3 regions of the Staphylococcus sp. FSL K6-0223 genome follow, and region 3 is predicted to be linked to each of the others. Evidence: riboswitches for the same ligand, from Rfam matches in the RefSeq annotation. Region 3 holds a riboswitch; each other region holds the start of a gene.
The links. A riboswitch is a leader RNA that binds a small molecule or an ion and turns the genes downstream of it on or off. The one in region 3 is predicted to bind thiamine pyrophosphate.
Positions count from the first base shown of each region.

Region 1 (8,397 bases), on a different contig from region 3:
CAGCAATTGGTTCAATATTTGTTTCATTAATACCACCTATTGCTACAATAGGTAATTCTCCAACATAATCTCGCAATTTTGTAATCATATGAGGACCAACAGGAGCGTTAGCATCATCTTTTGACGAAGTGGTATACATAGGCCCTACACCTATGTAATCCACTTGAGATAAATCCGATTGTTGATACTCATCTAAATTACCCACACTCAGACCTATAATTTTATTTCTAAACTGCATAGCAAAATCTTTAACTTCTTTATCATCCTGACCAACATGAACGCCATCAGCATCAATATCTTTTGCTAACTCTATATCGTCATTGACAATGAATGGTACGTGATATCTCTTGCATTTTCGTTTTAAATTTATTGCTAACTGTTTCTTCTCTTCACCTATTAAAGATGATGGGCCTTTTTCACGAAATTGATACATAGTGATTCCGGCTTTCAAAGCCTCATCAAGTACTTGTTCAATGGTTCTATTTTCTGGTATATCTTGAGTTCCACAAATAAAATATACTTGTAATTGCTCTGAGCTAAACATATAAGATTAAACCTCTACTTTATGTACATATTTTTCAAATGTTGTCTCATCAATTTGATACATTTGATCGAGCAATTCTGGTAAAAATGATCCAGGGCCATGGACATGGTTTTTATTTTCAGCTAATTCTGCAGCAATATTGTACACACTAACCGCTTCAATTAACTGTTCAATTTCTGGTCGAGTATTTCTAAATAAGAAGCTTGCCACTACTCCTCCTAAAAGGCAACCTGCACCGGTAATTTTAGCTAGAAGAGGAGAGCCATTAGCAAGTTTAACAATTTGATTATTTTGTGCGACAACGTCTTCCTTACCTGTAATGACAATTGCTGTTTCGAGATTTTTATGGGCCTTTCTAGCAATTTCAACTGCATCAAGTGAACTATCACTATCTGTTCCTTTCATCGTAGTTTGAGAGTCAACAAGCGTAAGTAGTTCTGATGCGTTTCCCTTTATTACAGAAACTTCAATTTGTTCTAAAAATCTCTTACAAAATTGTTTTCTGTAAGAAGACGCGCCTACTGCCACTGGGTCGAAGACAATTGGCGTACCTTGTTCGTTAGCGATTCTCCCTATTTTCATGATATCTTCTTCATTATCATGAGTTAGTGTACCTATATTAATCACTAATGCACTTGCCACTTTGTAAAATTCTTCTGCTTCTTCAGGTGCTTCACTCATTGCTGGACTTGCTCCTAAACTAAGTAACCCGTTAGCTGTAAAATTTTTAACAACGTCATTGGTATAGCAAACAATAAGTGGATTTTCTGAACGTAATCTTTCTAAATTATTCATCATCTAAACCTACTTTCTTTAAATATGCAAAGTGATTCACTGGACCTCTTCCTTTACCAATTTCAGGCGTATGTTCAATACTCATTGAAATAAACGACTTAGCTTTTTCTACTGCTTGATATATAGAACGACCTTTAGCTAGTTCTGCAGTGATTACTGCTGAAAATGTACAACCAGTTCCGTGTGTATGTTTAGTATCGAAACGTTTATTTTCAAAAGTATAAACATCGTCCTTCGTAAATAAGAAATCTTTAGCGTTATTTAAATCAGCAGAATGACCACCTTTAATAACAACGCCTTTACTACCAATCTCATTGATAAAAATATCTCCTGCTTTGCGGATATTGTCTTCACTATCTATTTTCAAACCAATAATTTCCTCTGCTTCAGGAATATTTGGTGTTACAACATCAGCTAAAGGTAATAAGGTAGTTTGTAAGTGAGATTTAGTATCATCGTCCATGAGTGAATCTCCACTCTTCGCCAACATAACAGGATCAATAACATAAGGAATATCTGAATACTTTTTCAAATAACTTTGTATCAGTTCCATTGTTTCTTTAGTCGCAATCATTCCTGTTTTTATAGCATGTGGTAATTCATCATCAAAAACACTATCAAGTTGCTCTTGTACCCAACTTGTTTCCAAATTATGAATGCTCTGAACACCTAGAGTATTTTGAGCGACAATGCTAGTGATTGCTGCCATACCGTATACGCCACATGAATGGAAAGATTTTAAATCAGCCATTACCCCTGCGCCACCAGTGGGATCTGTTCCAGCTATCGTTAATGCTATTTTAGGTTTATTCATGGTTTTCTCCTCCAAAATCCCATTTTTCATCGATATAAGCCATATTAAAGAAATGACGCTCATGTACTGTACTTTGCAAGAAGTTTTCTTTGATTTCATGCTTTTCTTTGTCAGTACATTCTTCTGTTAAACGATCCATCAATTGATCGAAAACATCAACAAGTGGATCCATTTCAGTACTATAAAAATCAAACCACTTTGCGGTAATTGAATCTTTATTTAATTTAGGATCTTTAATCGCACGCTTAGCTATAACTGCATAGACGTAAGGACAAGGTGCCATTGCAGCTATAGTGTATGCTGCATTTTCATGAGCATAAGCATTATAATACATATGCTTAATATAGTGATCTCCACTTGGTGGCCAAACTTTTTCTTTAACAATTTCTTCATAAGATTCATTGATATAATCAGCCAGTACTTCATGTGCCTCTACTTCACCATCTAACATGAATTCAATCTGTTCGACTAAGAATTTTACATCTTGCATAGTGTGAACCTTTGGAATAAGTAAGGCATATAAGTTTGTAAATTCTTTTAAATATGATGCATCCGCTCTTAAATATTGACGTACTGCTTGTTTAGGTAAAGTCCCAGCTAATAATTCTTGAATAAAGTTATCATTGTAAATTCTTTCAATAATTGGTTGAGCTTCTTCCCTTAATTCTTGTGAAAATTTCATTAAATAAGCCTCCTTGGATAATAAAAAAACTACTTTCCAACAATGAAAAGTAGCTAAATCTGGGCATAGCGATGCTTATTTGATAAAGACTACTTTCCTACGTTGGTACTAACCAAATCAGGTTATAAGGGTCTGAATCATATCATCTCAGCCTTGTGGCTCCCCTAGTAGTTAATATTTATTTAATTCAATAATTACATTATCAAACGACTCTCACTAAATCAATTAAATGTGCTTCTAAATAAAAAAACCATCTTCTCATACTGAGAAGATGGTTAATAATCATATATTTAAATTATGCAGTTACCCATTGGCTAGCGCCTGCAGTGTTGTATAATTTAACTGCTGCAGCGTCTTGTACGCTTTCTGGAGCGTTAGCTGGAGATTGACCTTGATATTGACTTGGAGCTACTGAATCCCAAGTTGATTGTAAGAATTGATATTTACCAGCTGCGCCAGTTGATGGGTTGATAGCGTGGATGTCGCCACCTGATTCACGTTGAGCAATTTGTTTTAAGTGTGAATTTACGTTTACTGATGAACCACTTGAAGCTTGGTTTGATGAAGCTTGACTACTTGCAGTGTTGTTAGTTGGTGCACTGTAAGAAGTAGTTGCTTTAGCTTGTGGTTGTTGAGTTTGCTCAGTTTGTGGAGCAGAAGTTTGTTCTGGTTGAGCTTGTTGAGCTTGGCTAGTTTGTTGTTGTGAACTTACTTGGTCAGCTGAAGTTTGGTTGCTTACATCTTGTTGTGGAGTAGCTTGACCATTTTGTGCATAGTTCCAGCTCCAGTGAGTACCATTTGATTCAAAGTGATAATTGAAACCATTGTAATCAAAGTTTACGTTATAAGCACCTTTTTGGATAGGGCTTTCGTTTAATGATTGGTCATTTGATTGAGCTTTTTGAGCTAATTCTGCTTTATCAACGTTTGTTGCTTCACTTGCGTGTGCGTCGTGTCCAGCATTACCTGCTACAACGCCTAATCCTACTGCTAATGATGATGCAATAATTGTCTTTTTCATTATTAAAAATCCTCCTAAAAGTGATTTGTTTTCTTAACTAATTTACAAGTACTACTCTAACATCTGTATAAACAGTGTAGGTTACAGTGAAATAAAAAAAACAAGCTCTTTTTTACACTCGAATTACAATGAATATTAATTATAATTGGAATTAAATTTCTACTCAAAACTGTCATGACAGTTTTGAGATTGTATCGATTCTTAAACAAGTTTGTAATATAATTGAAATCTGTCAGATAATTATAAGTTGATTGAATGATTGATGACTTAAATATTAAAAGCGACCTTACTTTAATATTGGCCGATCAAAGTAGGTCGCTTGAGTATAATTGAAAGAAAAGGATAATTTAATTTTTATTAAAAATAGGATGGAGTTTAGGGAGAGAATTAATTTTTAGATATTAATAATTTCAATGTCGTCTGAATGATAAGTGTCTTCATCGTATTGATTTTGAGAGAGGATTTCATTATGTTTAGTTTTTGGAGACATAAATTTAATTGTTTCTACATATAGTTCGGTTACAAAATGCGTTTGTCCTTCTTTTTCATATTTTCTTGAACGCATTTGTCCTGTTATACCTACTAATGTACCTTGACAAGTATATTTTTCGATATTGGTTGCTGTTTTGCCGAAAGCTTTACACAATAAATAATCACTTGATATTTCATTATTTTCATCTTTGTAATTTCTTTCAGTTGCTACACAAAATGTTGCGACCTTACTATCCTCCTTCTCATAAATTTGAGCATCTTTAGTCAACCTTCCTACTATTACTATTTTGTTTAACATGTGTCACCTCCTTCTTGTAATACATAATAATTGACGGGTTATAATTTGGTCAAAATTACAAATACCCTTAAAATGATAGCTATTTGTAGTATGTTTTTGATATATTTAAAGAAAATAATCATTAATTAAGTTCATAACTGCTTATAATTTAATTTATTGTATATTTAAAAAACAATTGGGATGTGAAATAATGAAAACATTTAAGGCTGTTCGGTTTCAAATTGTAAATGAGAATGGTGGCGTTTCAGAATATGAAATCGAAGATGGCGTTATCATAAATAAAGAAGGTAGTGGAACAGGCTGGTTACTTGAGATTGTTATTTCAAATGAGCACTATGAAACATTTAAAACATATATGGATGATAAACAATTATTAGATATTAGAGTAGTCATCACTAGACCTGCAAATGATCCGGCTTTATTTGATGCTACGGTTAAAAATGTCGCTAATTTTAAAAAAACAATGTCTGTTGTTTTTGAATGTCATATCTATACGTTACGACAAGTCTATGCCGAAAGCTTACTAGAGGAATTGGTAGATGATGGTTTAACTGGTGAAGAGCTTAAGAAAACCTTTAATCGAATGATGCAATCTAAACCTAAACTAAAAGAAGAAAAATTTGAAAGAAATTAAATAAATAAAAAAGGAGTGTATTAGGAACTAATTCATCTAAATTAGTTCTTGATACACTCCTTTTATAATATGGAATAGTTTAAGCATCTTGAATAGCAAATGTTAGTTCACAGCTACAAGCAAGTTGACCATCGACTGTAGCTTTCGCACTACCTTTACCGATTGGACCTTTAATTTTAGTAATCTCTACTTCTAACATTAACGTATCACCAGGTGTCACTTGTTTTTTGAAACGACATTTATCAATACCAGCGAATAAAGCTATTTTACCTTTATTCTCTTCATTGTTTAACATCGCTACGGCTCCAGTTTGAGCTAGTGCTTCAGTTATTAATACTCCTGGCATTACTGCGTATTCAGGAAAATGCCCTTGGAAAAATGGTTCATTACCAGAAACTTGCTTTAAACCCACGCAACGTTTTCCTTCTTCATATTCAACAACTCTATCAATTAATAAGAACGGTTGTCTATGAGGGATAATTTGTTTAATTTGATTATAGTCAAAAATTGTTTCCATTATATTAAACCTCCAAAATGTAAACTTTGATGTTTAAAAATGATTTAATCATTAATACGCTTAATATCAGCACCAAGGTCTTTTAATTTTCCATGTAAATTTACATAACCTCGATCTAAATGTTTAAGTTCAGTAACTTGAGTAGTACCATCTGCAACTAAACCTGCTAAGATCAATGCTGCTGCAGCTCTTAAATCTGTAGCTTTAACTTGCGCGCCTTGTAATTGACTTTTTCCTTCAATTTTAGCGCTTCTACCTTCAACATTAATATTTGCATTCATTCTTCTAAACTCGGCTACATGCATGAATCTATTTTCAAAGACCGTTTCAGTAATAACTTTATGCCCATTTGCTGTAAGTAATAAAGCCATCATTTGCGATTGCATATCAGTTGGGAAACCTGGATGTGGTAATGTTTTTACATCAACAGGCTTTAAGTCACCTTCAGCAGAAACTTGAATACCGTCTTCTTTGAAGTCTAAATTAACCCCCATCTCTTCAAGTTTATATACTAAGCTTGCCATATGCTCTTTGATGGCACCTCGAACAAAGATATCTCCACGTGTGATTGCACCGGCGATTAATAATGTTCCCGCTTCAATTCTATCTGGAATGATTGAATGTTCTACACCATGTAATTTATCAACACCGTGTATAGTGATTGTATCTGTTCCAGCACCAGTAATTTTACCGCCCATTTCATTAATATAGTTGGCTAAATCTACAATTTCTGGTTCTTTAGCAGCATTTTCAATAATTGATTTACCTGATGCAAGTGAAGCTGCCATGATAATGTTTTGTGTTGCTCCTACACTTGGAAAATCTAAATGAATTTGAGTACCTTTTAATCCATTTTTAGCATTAGCATAAATATTACCATTTTCTAAATGAATTTCGGCACCTAGTGCTTCAAATCCTTTGATATGTTGTTCAATCGGTCTACTACCAATTGCACAACCACCAGGTAACGCTACAATTGCATGTCCGAGTCTAGCAAGTAATGGCCCCATTACTAAAATACTCGCTCTCATTTTACTCACATATTCATATGGAGCCTCTTCATTCAATTTTTGAGTAGCATCAACTTTAACTGCATTCTCTTCTTTATTATATGAAACATCTGCATTAAGTGTTGATAAAACATTATTTATCGTCTCTACATCACTTAAAGCTGGAACGTTAACAAGTTTACTTTGCCCCTCTGAAGCTAATAAAGAAGCTGTTAATACTGGTAATACAGCATTTTTTGCACCTTCAACTTTAACTTCACCTGTTAATCGGTTTCCACCATTTATTACTATTTTATCCATCTTAAATCCTCCACTTATAACTCCTATTACTTATTCATTTCCCTGATTAATAAGTTAATATTCATTTTATAATTATATCCAGTTTTTGATATAAATAACAGTTTTTGAATTACTTTAATAAATACTTAACTTGAGTTGAATATTGTAATAAATCGACAATAAAATTACTTACCGATGTACCTATTAAAATAGCTACAAATATCATACAAATTTGCACTTGTAATGCATAACCTTTTTTAAAAAATTGATCTAATCTAACAGAGTTTAGAGCCCAATAGGCTATACAGATACATATTACATGTAAGATAAGGTGTACAATTGCAAATTGACCAAGATAATCCATGTTCTACTCCTTCGTAAGATTACTGTATAACATTGTACACGAAATAACTTGATAAAGATACTTTAATAATTCCGATTGTGAAATTAAAATATTTAATAAAAAAAGGTTCGAAGCGTATATAACGCCTCGAACCTTTTTTGTTATTTTAATTCAGCCACACGTAAACGGTTATTAGCTCGTTCTAACGCTCTTTTGGCTCTATTAATGTCACTGTTATCATCATCATCTTCTAAATGTGATTCTGCTCTCGACTTAGCCAATTTAGCTCTCTCAACATCGATTTCGCTAGCAGTTTCTGCTGTTTGGACGATAATTGATAATTTATGTTGTCTAACTTCAACAAAACCATCACTAACTGCTACATATTCGTTACCATTATGAAAGTTAACTTTAACATAGCCAGTTTTTAATGCGGCAACTGTTGGAATGTGTCCACTCATGATACCCATTTCACCAGCTGTTGTTTGTAATACAGCTAGTTCTACATCTTCTCGTTCGTAGACAGAACCATTAGGAGTGACAATATTTAGGCTTAATGTATTCATTATCCATACCTCCTAATTATTAGACTTCAACACCCATATCTTTGGCTTTTTCAATTACGTCTTGCATACTACCTACTAAACGGAAAGCATCTTCAGGAATATGATCGTATTTACCATCTAAGATATCTCTGAAATCTGATACTGTTGTTTTAACTGGTACATAAGAACCTTTTTGACCAGTGAATTGCTCAGCTACGTGGAAGTTTTGTGATAAGAAGAATTGAATTCTACGAGCACGTTCTACAGTTTGTTTATCTTCATCTGATAACTCATCCATACCAAGAATTGCAATAATATCTTGTAATTCTCTGTATTTTTGTAAAGTAGACTGAACTTCACGAGCAACATCGTAATGGTCTTGACCAACGATTGATGGTTCTAACGCTCTAGAAGTAGAAGATA
Region 1 is NZ_JBBOYX010000003.1:181,876-190,272, forward strand. It holds gene thiE (thiamine phosphate synthase) at 1-544, opposite strand, end outside; gene thiM (hydroxyethylthiazole kinase) at 551-1,339, opposite strand; gene thiD (bifunctional hydroxymethylpyrimidine kinase/phosphomethylpyrimidine kinase) at 1,332-2,153, opposite strand; gene tenA (thiaminase II) at 2,146-2,835, opposite strand; TPP riboswitch at 2,913-3,011, opposite strand; gene MHI13_RS18110 (transglycosylase family protein) at 3,131-3,856, opposite strand; gene MHI13_RS18115 (single-stranded DNA-binding protein) at 4,251-4,646, opposite strand; gene MHI13_RS18120 (YwpF-like family protein) at 4,837-5,280, shown strand; gene fabZ (3-hydroxyacyl-ACP dehydratase FabZ) at 5,360-5,797, opposite strand; gene murA (UDP-N-acetylglucosamine 1-carboxyvinyltransferase) at 5,842-7,107, opposite strand; gene MHI13_RS18135 (DUF1146 family protein) at 7,217-7,450, opposite strand; gene MHI13_RS18140 (F0F1 ATP synthase subunit epsilon) at 7,591-7,995, opposite strand; gene atpD (F0F1 ATP synthase subunit beta) at 8,015-8,397, opposite strand, start outside.
Region 1: linked by a shared signal. The riboswitch ahead of tenA (thiaminase II) and the one ahead of MHI13_RS00865 (ABC transporter substrate-binding protein) in region 3 are both predicted to bind thiamine pyrophosphate.

Region 2 (8,397 bases), 250 kb from region 3:
AAGTGTTCAGTACCTTTTGGTAATTCTAAAACGGATTCTAGATTAATAATTTCTGTTGCAAGTTTTTCAGGACTATCAAATTGCTGAGATAGTAAATCCAAATACTTTTTCTTTAATTCACTTTCCGTAGATTGAGACATTTGATTTCACTCCTGTATGGGAAATTTATTAGATAATAAGCAGAGTAATAAAACCGCTTACATAAATTATCGTTAAAAAGCATCACTTTTTCAATAGTGATGCTTGAATTGTTGTAAATTTAATTTGAAAGTAAAATTAATGTACTTATTTAGCGTTATTTTTTTTGAAGAATAGACGATAGAGTACATAAAGAATAATAATGATAAGAATCACATACATAAAATAAGAATATGTATGGATGCCAGACATTAATACATCGAAACTATCGCTAAGAAGACGACCAAGTAAAATTAAGGCAAAGTTCCAAATCGTTGTGCCTAATAAAGATAACATCGTAAATGTTGCAACATTCATTTTATTGATACCTGCTGGAATAGTGATTAATACACGTAAAACAGGAATGAAACGACATAATAGAACTGCCCACGCGCCATAACGTTTAAACCAGTCGTTCGCACGTTTCACATCATTTCCTTTAAGTTTGAACCATTTACCATACTTATCAACAAATCGATAAATACTTTCCTCTTTAATTAAACGACATAAATAATACAAAATAAGTAAACCGATAAATGAAGCAATTGTTGAAATAATAAATAAGACTAAAATTGAAAGACCTGATTTAACTGACATTAAACCTGCAAATGTTAATATAATTTCAGAAGGCACAACAGGTAAGACATTTTCTAATAAAATAAGAATGAAAATGGCTGCATAACCCCATTGACCTATAAAATTTGTAATAATTTGTTCCATTATAAAGTTAAAAATCCTCCGTTATTGAACATTACTCGAATAAAAAATTCATAGTAAATTCATTATATAGGAATTTACTATGAATTGCTTGTGATAACATAATAAGGATTGTACAACTCATTTTAAGGATTTTAAATATTGATGATACAATTGTTCTGCTTCATTATCATCTTCAACGCCATAGACATTCATTCTACCATCTTTGAATAAGGTGATTTCATAATTACCGTCTTTAATTAGTTTTGCAAATGAGGTTGACTTCACAATATCACCTGGGAAATGTTCAGCATAGTCAAAAGCAGTAGGTTGATATCTAAATAGGTAGGTTTTTCCGCATAAGCTTTCAATATTCTGTTGTTGTTTCGTTTCTAATAATTCGTAATGACCTTTACCACATACGTCACATTCATCATCTTTTAAAATATCGATATTCAATGCTTTATAATCAATATGAAATGCATCAAGAGTAATTAACTTATGAGAAAATCCATGACCAGATAAATAACGAATCGCTTCTGTGACCTCATAGCTTGCTACCTGTGTAATCACAGGCGGTAATACGCCGTTAATAGCACAACTCTCTGCACTGGTTGGAATTTGTTTTAATAAACATTTCAAACAAGGTCCTTTGAAATCAATGCCGTAAACGGTACCTTTACTGCCTACAGCAGCACCATACACCCACGGAATATGATGTTTGTGACAGGCTTCATTAATAAGATAACGAATTTTGAAATGATCCATACCATCAATGACAATATCAGGATTGACGGCTTTTAAAATATCCTCAATAGTTGTAGAGTCAATTTCTTGATAATAAGTTTGAACATTTACATTTGAATTAATGTGTTCAATCTTTTGTTTAACTGCGTGAACTTTAGGGACCATATGATGAGCATCATCTTCAGTATAGAGTGCTTGGCGATGTAAATTAGATAATTCAACGATATCCATATCGACAATGGCTAAATGATGTGCACCCATACGTGCTAAAAGCTCCGCAACGTGACTTCCTAACGCGCCTGCACCAAGTATTAAAATGGTTGCATTGGAGAGGGCAGTTTGGCCATCCTCTCCAAATGCATGGTAACGCAATTGACGGTTATAGCGTTGCATTATAAGAATCCTAAACCTTCAGTAGGGCTTGATGCTTGGGCTGTATATTTTACTGGAATACGTCCTGATTCATATGAGAGACGACCTGCATGAATACCAAGTTTCATTGCTTCAGCCATTTTAACAGGGTCTTTTGCACCTGAAACTGCAGTGTTTAAAAGAATAGCATCAGCGCCTAATTCCATCGCATGACACGCATCTTTTGGTGAACCAATACCAGCATCCACAATAACGGGAACATTTGAATTTTTAATAATGTAACTTAAATTAAGTTGGTTATTAATACCACGTCCAGTACCAATTGGAGAAGCAAGTGGCATGACAGCATGAACACCTAATTCTTCTAAACGTTTCGCTAATACGACATCATTAGAAATGTAAGGACATACGATATAACCTTTTTCTAATAACACTTTACATGCTTCATATGTTTCAAATGGATCAGGTAACAATGTTTCATCGTCACCAATCACTTCGACTTTAATCATGTCACATACGCCAGCATGTTTTGCAATTTCAGCGATACGAATCGCTTCTTCAGCAGTTTTAGCGCCGGCTGTATTTGGAAAAGTAATAAAGTCTTTAAGATTAATATTTGCTAATGGATTAGGTAAGTTTTTATCATATAAATTCATACGTCTTACAGCAAAAGTCAGCACATTCGCTTCTGCTGCTTCAATCGCTTTTGTTTGCGTAGCTTCATCTTCAAATTTTCCTGTACCTAATAATAAACGAGATTTAATTTCTAATGGTCCAATGTTAAACATTTTATCCGCCTCCAACAAATTCTAATAATTCTAATCGATCATCTTCACGTACTGTATGTTGATCGTAGTCTTCTTGTTTAATTAAAGTTTTATTATGTTCGACAATGACACGTTTAGGATCTAATTCAAGAGATTCAAGTACAGATGTAATAGATTGTTCTGAATCAAAATTGAATGTGTCCCCATTAATGATACACTTCATGATTTAACCTCCTTGAAGCACTAAATGATTCATATCGACGCGGTTTAACACCGGTGAGTATCCAATTGGCGATATCACGACCAATAATAGGCGAAAGTAAAATACCGTTACGATAATGACCAGAAATCACATATAAATCTTCATCAATACGGTCCATTATCGGTATTTCTCCTTCAGTATATGGACGGACACCAGACCATTGTTTAATGACTTTGCCGTGTGCGAGTTCTGGTATACGTTCATTTGCAAAGTGGTGTAACCAAGAGATACCATCGTCTGTATTACCAACTGAATAGTTATCAAACTCGCTTGTGGCACCAATTAAGAAACGATTTGGATATTTTGGTACGATGTAACAGCCATTGGTCATAAATACGGTTTCTTTTAAATCCAAATGATCATTTTCAATCAGTAAGACTTCACCTTTTACACCGACTACATCTCTAGGTAATGAGTATTGAGTTAATAATTTAGATGTCCATGCGCCCGCTGCCACAATGACTTTCTTAGCTTGTAATGTGCCTTGTGACGTTTCAACATCGTAGTACCCATTTTGGCGATGAACAGATTGTACCTCTGTATTAAAATATCGCTTAATTTGACGTTGCTTTAAAGATGTAAATAAAGCTTTAGTGTAGTGATTGGCATTAATTTGTCCATCTTGTGGAATGTAAATAGCCATTTCACTTGATGTTACTGTACCATTCGTTAAATGAGTAAGTTCCTCATCTGAAAGAACAATGACGCTAGAATCTAAACCGCTTAAAAATTGATACTGCTTTTCTAAACTTTCAACATCTTCAGGACGATTAGCCACTTTAATTAATCCTGAATTTTGAAACTGAATATCAATACCTGTCTCATCTTCTAAATCTTGACATAATTGTGGAAAGAGACTTCGTGATTCAAGAGCAAGTCTAAATAAATCAGTATCTTCAGTAAATTCATTTTGAGCACCTAACATACCACCTGCTTTATATGATGCGTGTTTACCTGGCACGTCACGATCGATAAGTGCAATGTCAAGGTGAGATTGGCTTAATTGTCGCGCAATAGACATGCCAATCACGCCCGAACCTATGATTAAAACATCATGCATCTTTCAACCACTCCTTTCGCAACAGTTCAATTTGTTGTAAAGATGCGTTCATAAAAAAAGAAATCGCACAAATTCCTTTAAAACCATGAGGTAATTGAGGAATCGTTTTTTCAGTGATACCTCCAATGGCATAAATGGGAATAGGAATCTCTAACACACGTTGAATCTCTGCTTTTGATCGAGGCAATTGATTAGGTTTTGAAGGTGTCTTAAAAATGTGACCAAAAAAGACATAATCAAGATCGTGTTCATAAGCTGCTTTAACAGATTCAATTGAATGTGTAGACATACTTACTTCAATCTCTGGATGCGTTGATTTATAGCTAAATGCATCTTCATCCATTTCTCGAAAATGAATATGAGAGAGGTGAAGTTGTTCAAGTAAATGTACATCACTATGAATAATGATTTTTGATTTAGGGAATCCTTTTTCTATAAGTGATGTTAAAAATGAAGACAAATCACTTGATGACATGGGAGTACGAAACAATAAACCATCTATTCCATCCGAGATATCAAGAAAATGTTGTACATCATCATTGGTTAAATCTTTATATTTCGTTATCGCTATAAAAATGAACATCACTCCTTATTAAACAAAAAACGCTATTTCCCTGCAGTAGGGAAATAGCGTTTTGTTTAACTTTACGATATCCTAGTCGCCACTTTCCTACGCCAGTACAAACTGGATCAGGTTCCAGGAATTATAAAGTTCGTTCTTTACTCTCAGCCTTAAACAAAGGCACTTCCAGTGGATCGTTTATTCAGTTGTGTTTAAAATAAACATCAGCATTTTTGCTTCATTTTTATTCTACAACCTTTTTTAATAGAGTTCAAATACAAAAATAAATTAGATTTATAGTAATATATTTTTTAATCAAGAAACCACGTTTTATATAGCCATGTATAAATTAAATAAAAAATATTCAAAAAGTAATTGTAAACGTTTACAAAAACTGTTAATATTATAAAAAATATATCAGAAAGCCTATGAGATGAGGCTCGAAAGGCGGTTGGAAACAACAGGGAAAGACGTGATTGGGAGTTTTCATTGTCAACGTATAAGTAGAATCAACACAATTTTAAAGGGAAGCAGGAAAAATAATTATGGTACAAAGACAAAAGAAAAGTAAGGTTCGTTGGTATTTCGCTATCGCATTCTTTATTATTGGGGTTATTGCATATATGGATAGATCTAATATCTCATTTATTGCACCTCAAATGATGGAAGATCTTCACATGACAAAGCAACAATTTGGTTTATTAGCTTCATTCTTCTCACTGGGTTATGCATTGATGCAAGTCCCTTCAGGTATGTTAGCAGAGAAGTTTGGTCCGCGTAAGATGATTTCAATCGCATTATTATGGTGGAGTGCATTTACAATTTTAACGGGAATGATTAAACATCATGGTCTATTATATTTAGTACGTTTCTTATTTGGTATCGGAGAAGCGCCAATGTATCCATCTAATGCAGTATTCAATTCAACTTGGTTTGCTAAAGATGAAAAAGGGAGAGCATCGAGTGCGTTGTTAGCAGGATCATATTTCGGTCCAGTATTAGCACCAGTAGTTACCATCGCAATTGTTAATGCATTTAACTGGCAAGCTGTATTCTATATTTTCGGTGCGGTTGGTATTGTGATTGCAGCACTTTGGGCAATTATTGCTAAAGATTTACCTGAGCAACATCGCATGGTCAATGAAGCAGAAAAACAGTATATCATGCAACATCGTGATTTAGTAGAAACAACTAAATCCGTAGCACCTTGGAATCAATTTTTTAAACGCATGAGTTTCTATGCTATTGCAGGGCAATATTTCGTAGTTCAATTTGTTATTGCTCTATTCTTAATTTGGTTACCTACTTATTTAACTGAGCAATATCATGTACAATTTAAAGATATGACAATTAGTGCTTTACCATGGTTTATTATGTTTATTTTAATTTTATCTGCGGGTGCGATTTCAGATAAAATTTTGCATAGCGGTCAAAGTCGTTTTGTAGCGAGAGGGTTAATTGCAATTGTTGGCTTTATCGTATTTGCTATCTCCATCTTCTTTGCAGTTCATACACAAAACTTATATGTGACCATCTTTTGGTTATCACTTGGCTTAGGTGGTATGGGTATTTCAATGGGAATGAGTTGGGCAGCAGCAAATGACATTGGACGTAACTTTGCTGGTACAGTATCGGGTTGGATGAACTTATGGGGAAATATTGGTGCGTTAATCAGTCCGTTTTTAGCAGGTGCATTAGTATCATCACTTGGCTGGACAATGACATTCCAATTATTAATTATTCCAGCGGTGATTGCAGCTGTATTATGGTTCTTCGTGACACCAGACAAACCATTAATTAAAGACGAAAGTAGACATATTAAATAATATTTATACATTATCTACAAAAGTAAAAGCTTGGGACATCATCAGTTGTCTCAGGCATTTTTAATATATTGACTATCGATGACTGAATTGAAAATCAATGCGGCCTTTCTTCTTACTATCGTTTTCTTTTTATAATAGACGGGTAAAACGTTATAATTATATTTGGAAGGTGATTATATGATTATTATTAATGCGAAACTTAAAATTAAAGAAGATGTGCGTAATGACTATTTAGATTTAATGAACAAATTAGTTCAAAGTTCACGTCAAGAACCGGGTAATACATTTTATGCTCATTATGAAGATGTAGCAGAACATAACACATTCGTTGTTGTTGAAAATTATAAAGACCAAGAAGCGGTTCAAGCACATAACCATTCAGATCATTTCAAAGCATTTAGTGAAAATATAGGAAAATATGTCGCTGAAGAACCTGTCATTGATGTAGCAGAAACAAAATAATAACTAAACTTGCCTTGTCTAAGTGATATTTGTGCTTAGGCAAGGCGTTTTTCATGTTATGATAAGATGTATGAAAAATGAAAGGAAAGATAGTAGTGGGACATGTGATTGCTTCATTAATAAGGTTTGATAAGCCTAAAATTAATCTATGGAAAGGTATACGCCAAGGATTATTAATGATTATCCCAACATTGATAGGGTATTTACTAGGACATTTTAGTTTTGGTTTACTCGTAGCAACTGGAACTTTGGCACATACTTATGTATTTAAAGGTTCAGCACAATCCATGTTAAGAACAGTCATTATTTGTACGTTATCCTTTACCATTTGTATGATGCTTGGAACATTAACTGTCAATCAGCCAGTTCTGTACGGCGTATTATTATTAATCGTTACTGTCATTCCATTCTATGTATTTAATGTGTTAAAAATTGCGGGTCCTTCATCCACATTCTTTTTAGTTACATTTTGCTTATCCAGTAACTTACCTGACGCTCCAGAACAAGCACCGATTCGTGGCTTAGCGATTTTTATTGGAGGAATGTTAGCGACATTAGTCGTCATTTTAACTATTGTATTCCAAAAACAAAAAGCTGAAGATCGAGCGATTACCTCTGACTTTCAGACGATTAATAATTTAATGCATCACTTTAATGATGCTGAAAAATTTAAAGACATTTCACAAGACACAGTAACGAAATTTAAAAATTCAGAGAAACTATTGATTACATCGACTACTGCGATGAGTGAAAAGTTAAGTTCTCGCTTTGAAAAGTTATTGCTTCTTCATACATCAGCCCAAGGAATTTATGCCGAGTTACTTGAACTAAATGAAAAAAATATTCGTCCCATCCCTCAAGAATTGATTGAGATGATGGATATGATTACAAGAAATGCCTATAAATTATCTTCAAAACGAGAAAAATGGACGAAAAAAGTCGATGTGGATGAACCATTTGAAAGTTTGATGCAACACATACTTAAAATAGACGAAATTGCACAATTACAACCAGAACAAATAGAATCTGAAGCGAGTATTCGTAAGCCATTATATAGTAAACGTATCGTTCAAAACTTAACACTCGATTCCATTATTTTCCGCAATGCATTAACGTATGCTGTTATTATGGGCGCAGCTATTTTTGTCTCGTTATTTTTCAATATCCAACGTTCATATTGGATTCCATTATCCGCCCATACAGTATTATTAGGATTAACGACGATTCGGATGTTAGACCGTTCATTAGCACGTGGTCTTGGAACAATTGTAGGGACTTTACTTCTATCAGCCATACTCTTTTTCCAACCTCATTTAATTGTCGCAGTCATTTTAATGGGGCTGTCTGCTATGATGACAGAAGGATTTGTCGCAGCAAATTATGCTTTTGCAGTTATTTTTATTACAACACAAGTCATCCTGTTAAATGGTTTAGCCTCTGGTAATTTATCCATTGATATTGCGTAT
Region 2 is NZ_JBBOYX010000001.1:429,319-437,715, forward strand. It holds gene MHI13_RS02005 (fructose-1,6-bisphosphatase) at 1-140, opposite strand, end outside; gene MHI13_RS02010 (DedA family protein) at 286-897, opposite strand; gene MHI13_RS02015 (HesA/MoeB/ThiF family protein) at 1,015-2,013, opposite strand; gene MHI13_RS02020 (thiazole synthase) at 2,013-2,780, opposite strand; gene thiS (sulfur carrier protein ThiS) at 2,782-2,982, opposite strand; gene thiO (glycine oxidase ThiO) at 2,966-4,081, opposite strand; gene MHI13_RS02035 (thiamine phosphate synthase) at 4,074-4,664, opposite strand; TPP riboswitch at 4,732-4,841, opposite strand; gene MHI13_RS02040 (MFS transporter) at 5,189-6,469, shown strand; gene MHI13_RS02045 (putative quinol monooxygenase) at 6,647-6,931, shown strand; gene MHI13_RS02050 (FUSC family protein) at 7,027-8,397, shown strand, end outside.
Region 2: linked by a shared signal. The riboswitch ahead of MHI13_RS02035 (thiamine phosphate synthase) and the one ahead of MHI13_RS00865 (ABC transporter substrate-binding protein) in region 3 are both predicted to bind thiamine pyrophosphate.

Region 3 (8,397 bases):
TGTCGAATGGTCGACTTAATAGCTCATGCTATGCCGACATTCGTCTACAAGTTTAGTTAAGAGTTCTTCTCAACTTCAATAAATTTTCTCGGCATAAATGCGTGTCTAATCTTTTTTAGAACGACTAATCAAAAAATAATCTAAAAAATCACAAACCAAAATTAAAAAAATAAAAAAGCCTAAATACTTTCTCACAAATCGAGAGAGTATTTAGGCTTTTTGAATTAATAAATTTCTTACTTCTTATATTTATTTAACAATTAGTACTGGGACAGAACTTCTTTTAGCAATCTTATGTGTAACATCTCCTAAAACATGTTTAATATTCAAATCGACTCTATGATTACTCATAATTACTAAATCAAATTCACCATTATTTATATCTCCAGAAGTAATTTTTTCTAAGATTGTATCTTTAATATGCCCAAAATCTACATCTATTTTATATTGAATATCTCTTTTTTCTAATTCACGTAAAAATGGAGTGAGTTTTTTTTCTTTTTCTCTAATAATATCTTCTTTATGCTTATTATAATACTTGACACTAATTGCAAGATCATTTTCTGTTACAACGTGATAAATTACAACAACTGAATCTTCATCGGTGACTTTTTCTAAATAGTCAGGGATAGCACTAAAATCATTTTCGAAATCATAGGGTAATAATATATTTTTGAACATCTACACCAGCCTCCTATTACTTATTATTTAGATGTCTATTACTTATATATACCCTAAATATATATACTTATTCTGGTTCTGTTGCAAAGTAAAAAATATAGCTAACCACTATTTGAAATTTTAAGATACTTTTTTAGAGCATTTAGCCACCTTTATGAAAATATTGAACTGATGGATGTCCCAAAATGTTTTACATTATTAATGCTATCAGACATTAAATTTTTGAAACTCTTCAACATAACAAAATTTCTTATGACGCTCACTTTTTCATTAGCTTTATCCTTAACAATATCAGTAGCAGATTTACCACTGAAAAATTTCTATTCAGACAAGAGTAATATGCCTGTAACGACTACTAAATCTAATCCCGCTCCTATTGGTCTAGCAATATTTGCTCCTATAGAAGTTGAGAACTATGTTGATACATTTGAGAATCTTTTAATTAATATATGTAACATTTTGATAATATGAATTTATGAATAATTAAAAAGGAGCATTTTAGGTATGAAGCAATATATGTTATTAAAAGTATTGTTAAGTGTATCTATTGTAACAGAGTCTGTTGTAGCTCCAATAGTAGTATCTAATGCTAATCAAATTCATGCAGCTGACAAACAAGATGGTATTAGTAACTTAACTCAAAAAAATAAAAGTGTTCTACATTTATCTATTACCGATAGTAATATTACTGGTAAAATAAATGATAATGAAATCTTAACACTATCAGATGGTAAGACGACAAAACAAATTGGTATAAATGTACTTTAGGTACAGCTACTGATGCTGTTATTGACGGCATATCTGGTGGCGTTACTGGTGCTACAGCTTACATGTTCTTTCTCAATTAAGGAAAAATGAAGTAGTTCAGTTCTAGGTAGCGGCAATGCTAAAAATGAAGAAATATATTTAGATATTGAAGAGAATGGCAATATTTTAGAAGTAAAAGAGTCTCTTACAATTTAAAAATTGTAGAGACTCTGAATATAAACTTGAGTTTAGTTAGCATATCTACTAAATAGTAATTGATTTGTGAAATATTCTTTAGGTTCGATTGTTTTTTTAATTTTACCTGTTTCTTTTAACCATAATTGTAAATCATTGTAAAAGTCAGAACTCATTGATAAATCGTTAGTGAAACATTTTGCTGTGGCTTGTATTGTGGATTTGTTTAAATCTTCACTTACGTCTGTATTCGTATATGAAGAATAGATACTAATTGCTTCTTCAAGGTTAGTCTTAATGTATTGAATTGCTTTTTGTATAACTTTAATAAATGTTTTGATTTTTTCTTCTTCAGAGTGTAACTTATCAGGGGTAGTGATAAAAATTAATTGGCAAAAGTCAGGAACATTGTAATCTTTTAATGCGAAATAATCGACATTTAATCCTTTACTTTTTGCTTCTAAAATTTCAAAGTTTTCAAAGATAAGTGTTGCTGCATCTGCTTTATCATTTAACAATGCATCAGTATGATAAAAACTATTATTTACTGGTATAATATCACCATCTGTATATTGAGCACCATCAGTTTCAATCATGGTTTTTGCAATAGCAATACCACCAAGACCTGGAGCTCCTGGATACTGGAGACGTTTGCCAATTAAATCTTTTGGTGTTTTAATACCTTTATCTTTTTTATACATTATACCGCCATTGGTATGTAAGAATCTTGCGAAGCCTACAACATTTTGGTTGGATGCTTTATCTTCTACTAAATGGATAGGTTCTGTAATTGCGATATCCATTGTACCTTTTTCGATTTCATCTAAAGCATCAAAATGTTCTTCAGGTTCAATCATCTCAATCTCTAAATTTTGTTCCTTAAACCATCCTTTTTCTATACCTAAAATTAATGGCATGTGATCAGGATTTAAAAACCATTCTAAACCAACTCTTAATTTTTCCATAAGAAAATCCTCCAATAACTCAATTTTCTACGCAAAAAAGTGAATACTGAAAGACGTCAAGTAATATGTAAGTCACTTTCCTACGATGGTACTAACCAACAGGTTTAAGGGTTGAAAGTAAGTACTTTCTCTCAGCAATCAATCGCACCCCTAGTGAATATGTTGTTATATACATTAACATAACATATATTCTAGGTTAATTAAATCTGATATTTTGTTTACATTTACTTTATCAGATTATTTCATTTGTATATTTATATCATTTTGTCGATCATTTCATAATGTGTAAGATAGATATATTTTGAAGTAATTAAGTAAAAAATAAACGGAATTTTCAATTTAATTTAAAAAATTAAAAAATTCCGTGAAATATATTTCGTTTTTTAGTAAACTGTCTACTAAGGAAGAAAGTAAGTAGTGAGATATTGTCTGATTTGAAGCCATACCTCACATCTAAATTAAATATAAGGGGATGACAGTAGATTATGGATTTATTAATTGGTACGTTGTTTTTAGTTTTAGTCTTAGTGATTTTTACGTTATTTACATATAAAGCACCTAGTGGTATGCGTGCGATGGGAGCTTTAGCTAATGCAGCCATTGCGACATTTTTAGTAGAAGCTTTTAACAAATATGTAGGTGGAGAAGTATTTGGTATTAAATTTTTAGAACAACTAGGTGACGCTGCGGGAGGTCTTGGTGGTGTCGCTGCTGCTGGGTTAACTGCCTTAGCTATTGGTGTTTCACCTGTGTATGCATTAGTTATCGGAGCTGCTTGTGGTGGTTTAGACTTACTTCCAGGGTTCTTTGCTGGGTATATTGTAGGTTATCTTATGAAATATACAGAAAAATATGTTCCAGATGGTGTAGATCTTATTGGTTCAATCGTTCTTCTTGCACCACTTGCACGTTTAATTGCGACGGGTTTAACGCCAGTAGTGAATAATACATTACTAAAAATTGGTGACATTATTAAAAGTAGTACGGACACAAATCCAATTATTATGGGGATTATTCTTGGAGGCATTATTACGGTTGTAGGTACAGCACCGTTAAGTTCAATGGCTTTAACCGCATTACTTGGTTTAACTGGCGTGCCAATGGCCATTGGTGCTATGGCTGCATTTAGTTCGGCATTTATGAATGGTACGCTGTTCCATCGTTTAAAATTAGGAGATCGTAAGTCAACGATTTCAGTAAGTATTGAACCGTTATCTCAAGCTGATATTGTCTCTGCTAATCCGATACCAGTGTATGTGACAAACTTCTTTGGAGGAGCTGTTGCAGGTTTAATTATCGCTTTATCTGGTATGATCAATGACGCAACAGGTACAGCAACACCCATTGCAGGATTCTTAGTGATGTTTGGTTTTAATAGTCCAATGAAAGTGATTATCTATGGTGTTGTAATGGCCATTGTGGGTGGTTTAGCAGGTTTTCTTGGTTCTCTTGTATTCAAAAAATATCCGATTGTTACAAAACAAGATATGATAGATCGTGAAGCAAAAAGAAAAGTTAAAACAGCATAAATATGAGTGACTTCTTTGTCAAAATATGGCAAAGAAGTTTTTTGTTGTATGTTTTAAATTTTCTATCTTATGTTTTTTGTGTAATAATATAATAAAAAGTTACACATATTGTAACGTTCATACACATCATGTGTATTGAATTTTAAATGCTAAATCTCTGACAAAGGAGTGGGCTAAGATGCAAAATTTAAGAAATAGAAATTTTTTAACATTACTTGATTTTTCAAAAAAAGAAATGGAATTCTTACTTAATCTCTCTGAAGATTTAAAACGTGCAAAATATGCTGGTATTGAACAACAAAAACTTAAAGGTAAAAATATCGCTTTAATTTTCGAAAAAAATTCTACACGCACACGTTGTGCGTTTGAAACAGCAGCTTATGATCAAGGTGCTCATGTGACGTATCTTGGGCCTACAGGTACACAAATGGGAGTAAAAGAAACGGCTAAAGATACGGCTCGTGTTTTAGGTGGGATGTATGACGGTATCGAATATCGCGGATTTTCTCAACGTACTATTGAAGAAATTGCAGAATATGCTGGTGTTCCGGTTTGGAATGGTTTAACGAATGAAGATCATCCAACACAAGTGCTTGCTGATTTTTTAACTGCAAAAGAAGTATTAAAAAAACCTTATGAAGACATTCATTTCACATATATTGGTGATGGACGCAATAATATGGCAAATGCATTGATGCAAGGCGCAGCTATTATGGGAATGACATTCCATCTTGTGTGTCCGAAAGAGTTAAGACCTAAAGATGAGTTACTAAAAACATGTCAGTCATTGGCTGATAAAAACGGCGGTACTATTTTAGTGACTGACAATATTGACCAAGGGGTGAAAGGATCGGATGTGATTGCTACAGATGTGTGGGTATCGATGGGTGAACCTGACGATACTTGGGAAGAACGTATTAAATTATTAGAACCTTATCGTGTAACAAAAGAATTAATAGAAAAAACAGGCAATCCACATACCATTTTTGAACACTGTTTACCTGCTTTCCATAATGCAGAAACAGAAATTGGTAAACAAATTAAAGAAAAATATGGTTTGAATGAAATGGAAGTCACAGATGAGGTCTTCGAAAGTGATCGTTCTGTTGTCTTTCAAGAAGCCGAAAACAGAGCACATACGATTAAAGCAGTAATGGTGGCAACTTTAGGCGAATAGAGAAAAAAGGGGGACCTATGGATGTCTAAAATCGTGGTCGCATTAGGTGGCAATGCTTTAGGGGAATCACCGAAAGAACAATTAGAGCTTGTAAAAGGAACAGCTCAATCATTAGTTGGTTTAATAAACAAAGGATATGAAGTTGTCATTAGTCATGGGAATGGACCACAAGTGGGAAGTATTAATTTAGGATTAAATTATGCAGCAGAACATGAACAAGGCCCGCCTTTTCCATTCCCTGAATGTGGCGCAATGAGTCAGGCGTATATTGGCTATCAAATGCAAGAAAGCTTACTTAACGAACTCCATACTTTAGGTATCAATAAAGAAGTTGTAACACTCGTGACACAAGTCGAAGTAGCAAACGATGATCCAGCGTTTCAACATCCAACGAAACCTATTGGCTTATTTTATACAGAAGAACAAGCAGATAAAATGAGACAAGAAAAAGGATATACATTTATGGAGGATGCAGGACGTGGGTACCGTCGCGTTGTGCCCTCTCCTCAACCTATTAATATTGTTGAACTTGATAGTATTGAAACACTCATTAAACATGGTACGCTTGTGATTGCAGCTGGTGGCGGCGGCATCCCAGTTGTTAAGGAACAAGGTCGTTATCAAGGTGTCGATGCAGTCATTGATAAAGATAAGACAAGTGCATTACTTGCAGCTCATTTACAATCGGATCAATTAATGATTTTAACAGCCGTTGATTATGTTTATATTAATTACGGAAAAGACAATCAAGAAGGACTAAGTGACGTTACAGTCGATGATATGAAAGAATATATTGCCGATAATCAATTTGCGAAAGGCAGTATGTTGCCAAAAGTAGAAGCAGCTCTTCAATTTATTGAAAAGAATCCCAAAGGTAGTGTGTTGATTACTTCTTTATCAGGTTTAAATGATGCGCTAGAAGGTAAAATTGGTACACGTATTACAAAATAAATAGTTATATTAAATCGCTTGAGCCTAATATATGTATTTTACATATGTAGGCTCAAGTTTTTTTATGAGTTACTCAAATATCTAATAGTTACAAGTTCTACTTCGGATTGTCTGAGGTTATATTCATAGACCATTTCATTTTAAAACATCCTTTGATTTAATCAAAGAATAATGTAAACTTATTATTATATAAAGTTTACAATTATGAGTTTTATTAGTGTATTTTAAAAGATAGGAGTGACAAACATCATGACATTAAATCTAGCAGAACGTGTATTGAATGGAGAAGCGTTAACTAAAGAAGAGTGTCTAAGTCTATTTCAAGACGAAACGATTGATACGTTTGAATTATTAAATGAAGCCTATATAGTAAGAAAACATTATTACGGTAAAAAAGTAAAACTGAATATGATTTTAAACGCGAAAAGTGGCATATGTCCGGAAGATTGTGGTTACTGTGGTCAATCTGTCAAAATGAAAGAAAAACAACGTTATGCTTTAGTGGACCAAGAACAAATTAAAGCAGGGGCACAAGTCGCGACAGACCATAAAATTGGAACGTATTGTATTGTAATGAGTGGACGTGGTCCTTCGAATAAAGAAGTAAATCATATTTGTGATACGGTAGAAGATATTAAAGCTATTCATCCACAACTTAAAATTTGTGCGTGTTTAGGTTTAGTCGATGATGAACAAGCGACACAATTAAAAGAAGCCGGTGTTGATCGCTATAATCATAATTTAAATACAAGTGAACGTTACCATGAGGAAGTTGTTTCAACACATACATATGAAGATAGAGTGAATACGGTTGAAATTATGAAAGAACATAATATTTCACCATGTTCTGGTGTGATTTGTGGCATGGGAGAAACAGATGAAGATATTATCGATATGGCATTTGCGTTAAAAGAGATTGATGCAGACAGTATTCCAGTAAACTTCTTACATCCGATTAAAGGTACCAAGTTTGGTGGGTTAGACTTGTTATCTCCAACAAAGTGTCTACGTATCTTAGCTCTGTTTCGATTGATTAATCCTACTAAAGAAATTCGAATTGCGGGTGGTCGTGAAGTCAATTTACGTTCACTTCAAGCAACTGCACTTCAAGCAGCCAATTCTATCTTTGTAGGCGATTATTTAGTAACAGGCGGACAACCTAATGAGCTTGATTACCAAATGATTGAAGATATGGGATTTGAGATAGACGGGTAGTGAACATATTATAAAACACCTTCTAGCAGTTTTGGTTAGAAGGTGTTTTATTTAATATCTATTTTTCAGTATTTTTTCTTGCTTTATACGCATGAGTTGCTGCTGCACTTGCATTTTGAGAAGCTTCTGCGGCATTTTCATTGGCTGCTCTAGCGCTATGTGCCGCTCTTTCTGCCCATATTGCAGATGCTTGGGAATTGGATGCTGCTAATTCTGACGCGTATTTTGCTGCTTTAGCATCTACACTTGTTTGAGTAACAGTAGAAAGAATTTGTTGTTGTTGTCCTTCCATACGTGCTTGATGTGATTCTGTTTCATATAAATTAATAGCTTCTTTTAAAGTATCAGCGCGTTGGTTATAAAGATAACTAAACATTGAACGTAAAGAATGAATGTGAGTATAAGCTTTTGGAATACGTTGTTGGGCTTTAGAAGCTGCTACAGTGTGGTGTATATCAGTTAATGTGTGTTGATGACGTTGAATATTATGTTGATGCTGTTGAATATCGGGTTGATCTTTCAGCTCTTTTTCAGCTTTTTTATATCCTTTCGATTTAGTAATTGATTTGTTTTCAGGTCTGATATTTTTATTTTTGACGAACCAGACGATAAGTAAAATGAGTCCAATCATCATAAGGCTAGTTGAGTGATAGATAAACAATGATATGAGTATCATCACAAGACTCGGTAATAATAATATTAACATGTTTTTCTTTTTGACTTGTTTTAATGTTAAGTGTTTTATCTCTTGTTCTTCTTGACGAATGAGTTTATTTTGAAACTCTTTTTGATCATGTGCTTTAATTAATAATGCGATATCTGACATTAACTGTTCTTTTGTTTGATACATATATTAACTACTCCTTATTCCATATTGAAATCTGAGAATTTAACTTGTGTAACGTCTTTATCTTTAGGTGAGAGGTCAACGAGTTTT
Region 3 is NZ_JBBOYX010000001.1:176,987-185,383, forward strand. It holds gene MHI13_RS00855 (universal stress protein) at 250-681, opposite strand; gene MHI13_RS00860 (hypothetical protein) at 1,186-1,449, shown strand; gene MHI13_RS00865 (ABC transporter substrate-binding protein) at 1,677-2,588, opposite strand; TPP riboswitch at 2,649-2,750, opposite strand; partial or broken gene MHI13_RS00870 (hypothetical protein) at 3,073-3,156, opposite strand; gene MHI13_RS00875 (PTS sugar transporter subunit IIC) at 3,116-4,117, shown strand; gene argF (ornithine carbamoyltransferase) at 4,296-5,294, shown strand; gene arcC (carbamate kinase) at 5,316-6,245, shown strand; gene bioB (biotin synthase BioB) at 6,495-7,460, shown strand; gene MHI13_RS00895 (hypothetical protein) at 7,519-8,310, opposite strand; gene MHI13_RS00900 (hypothetical protein) at 8,325-8,397, opposite strand, start outside.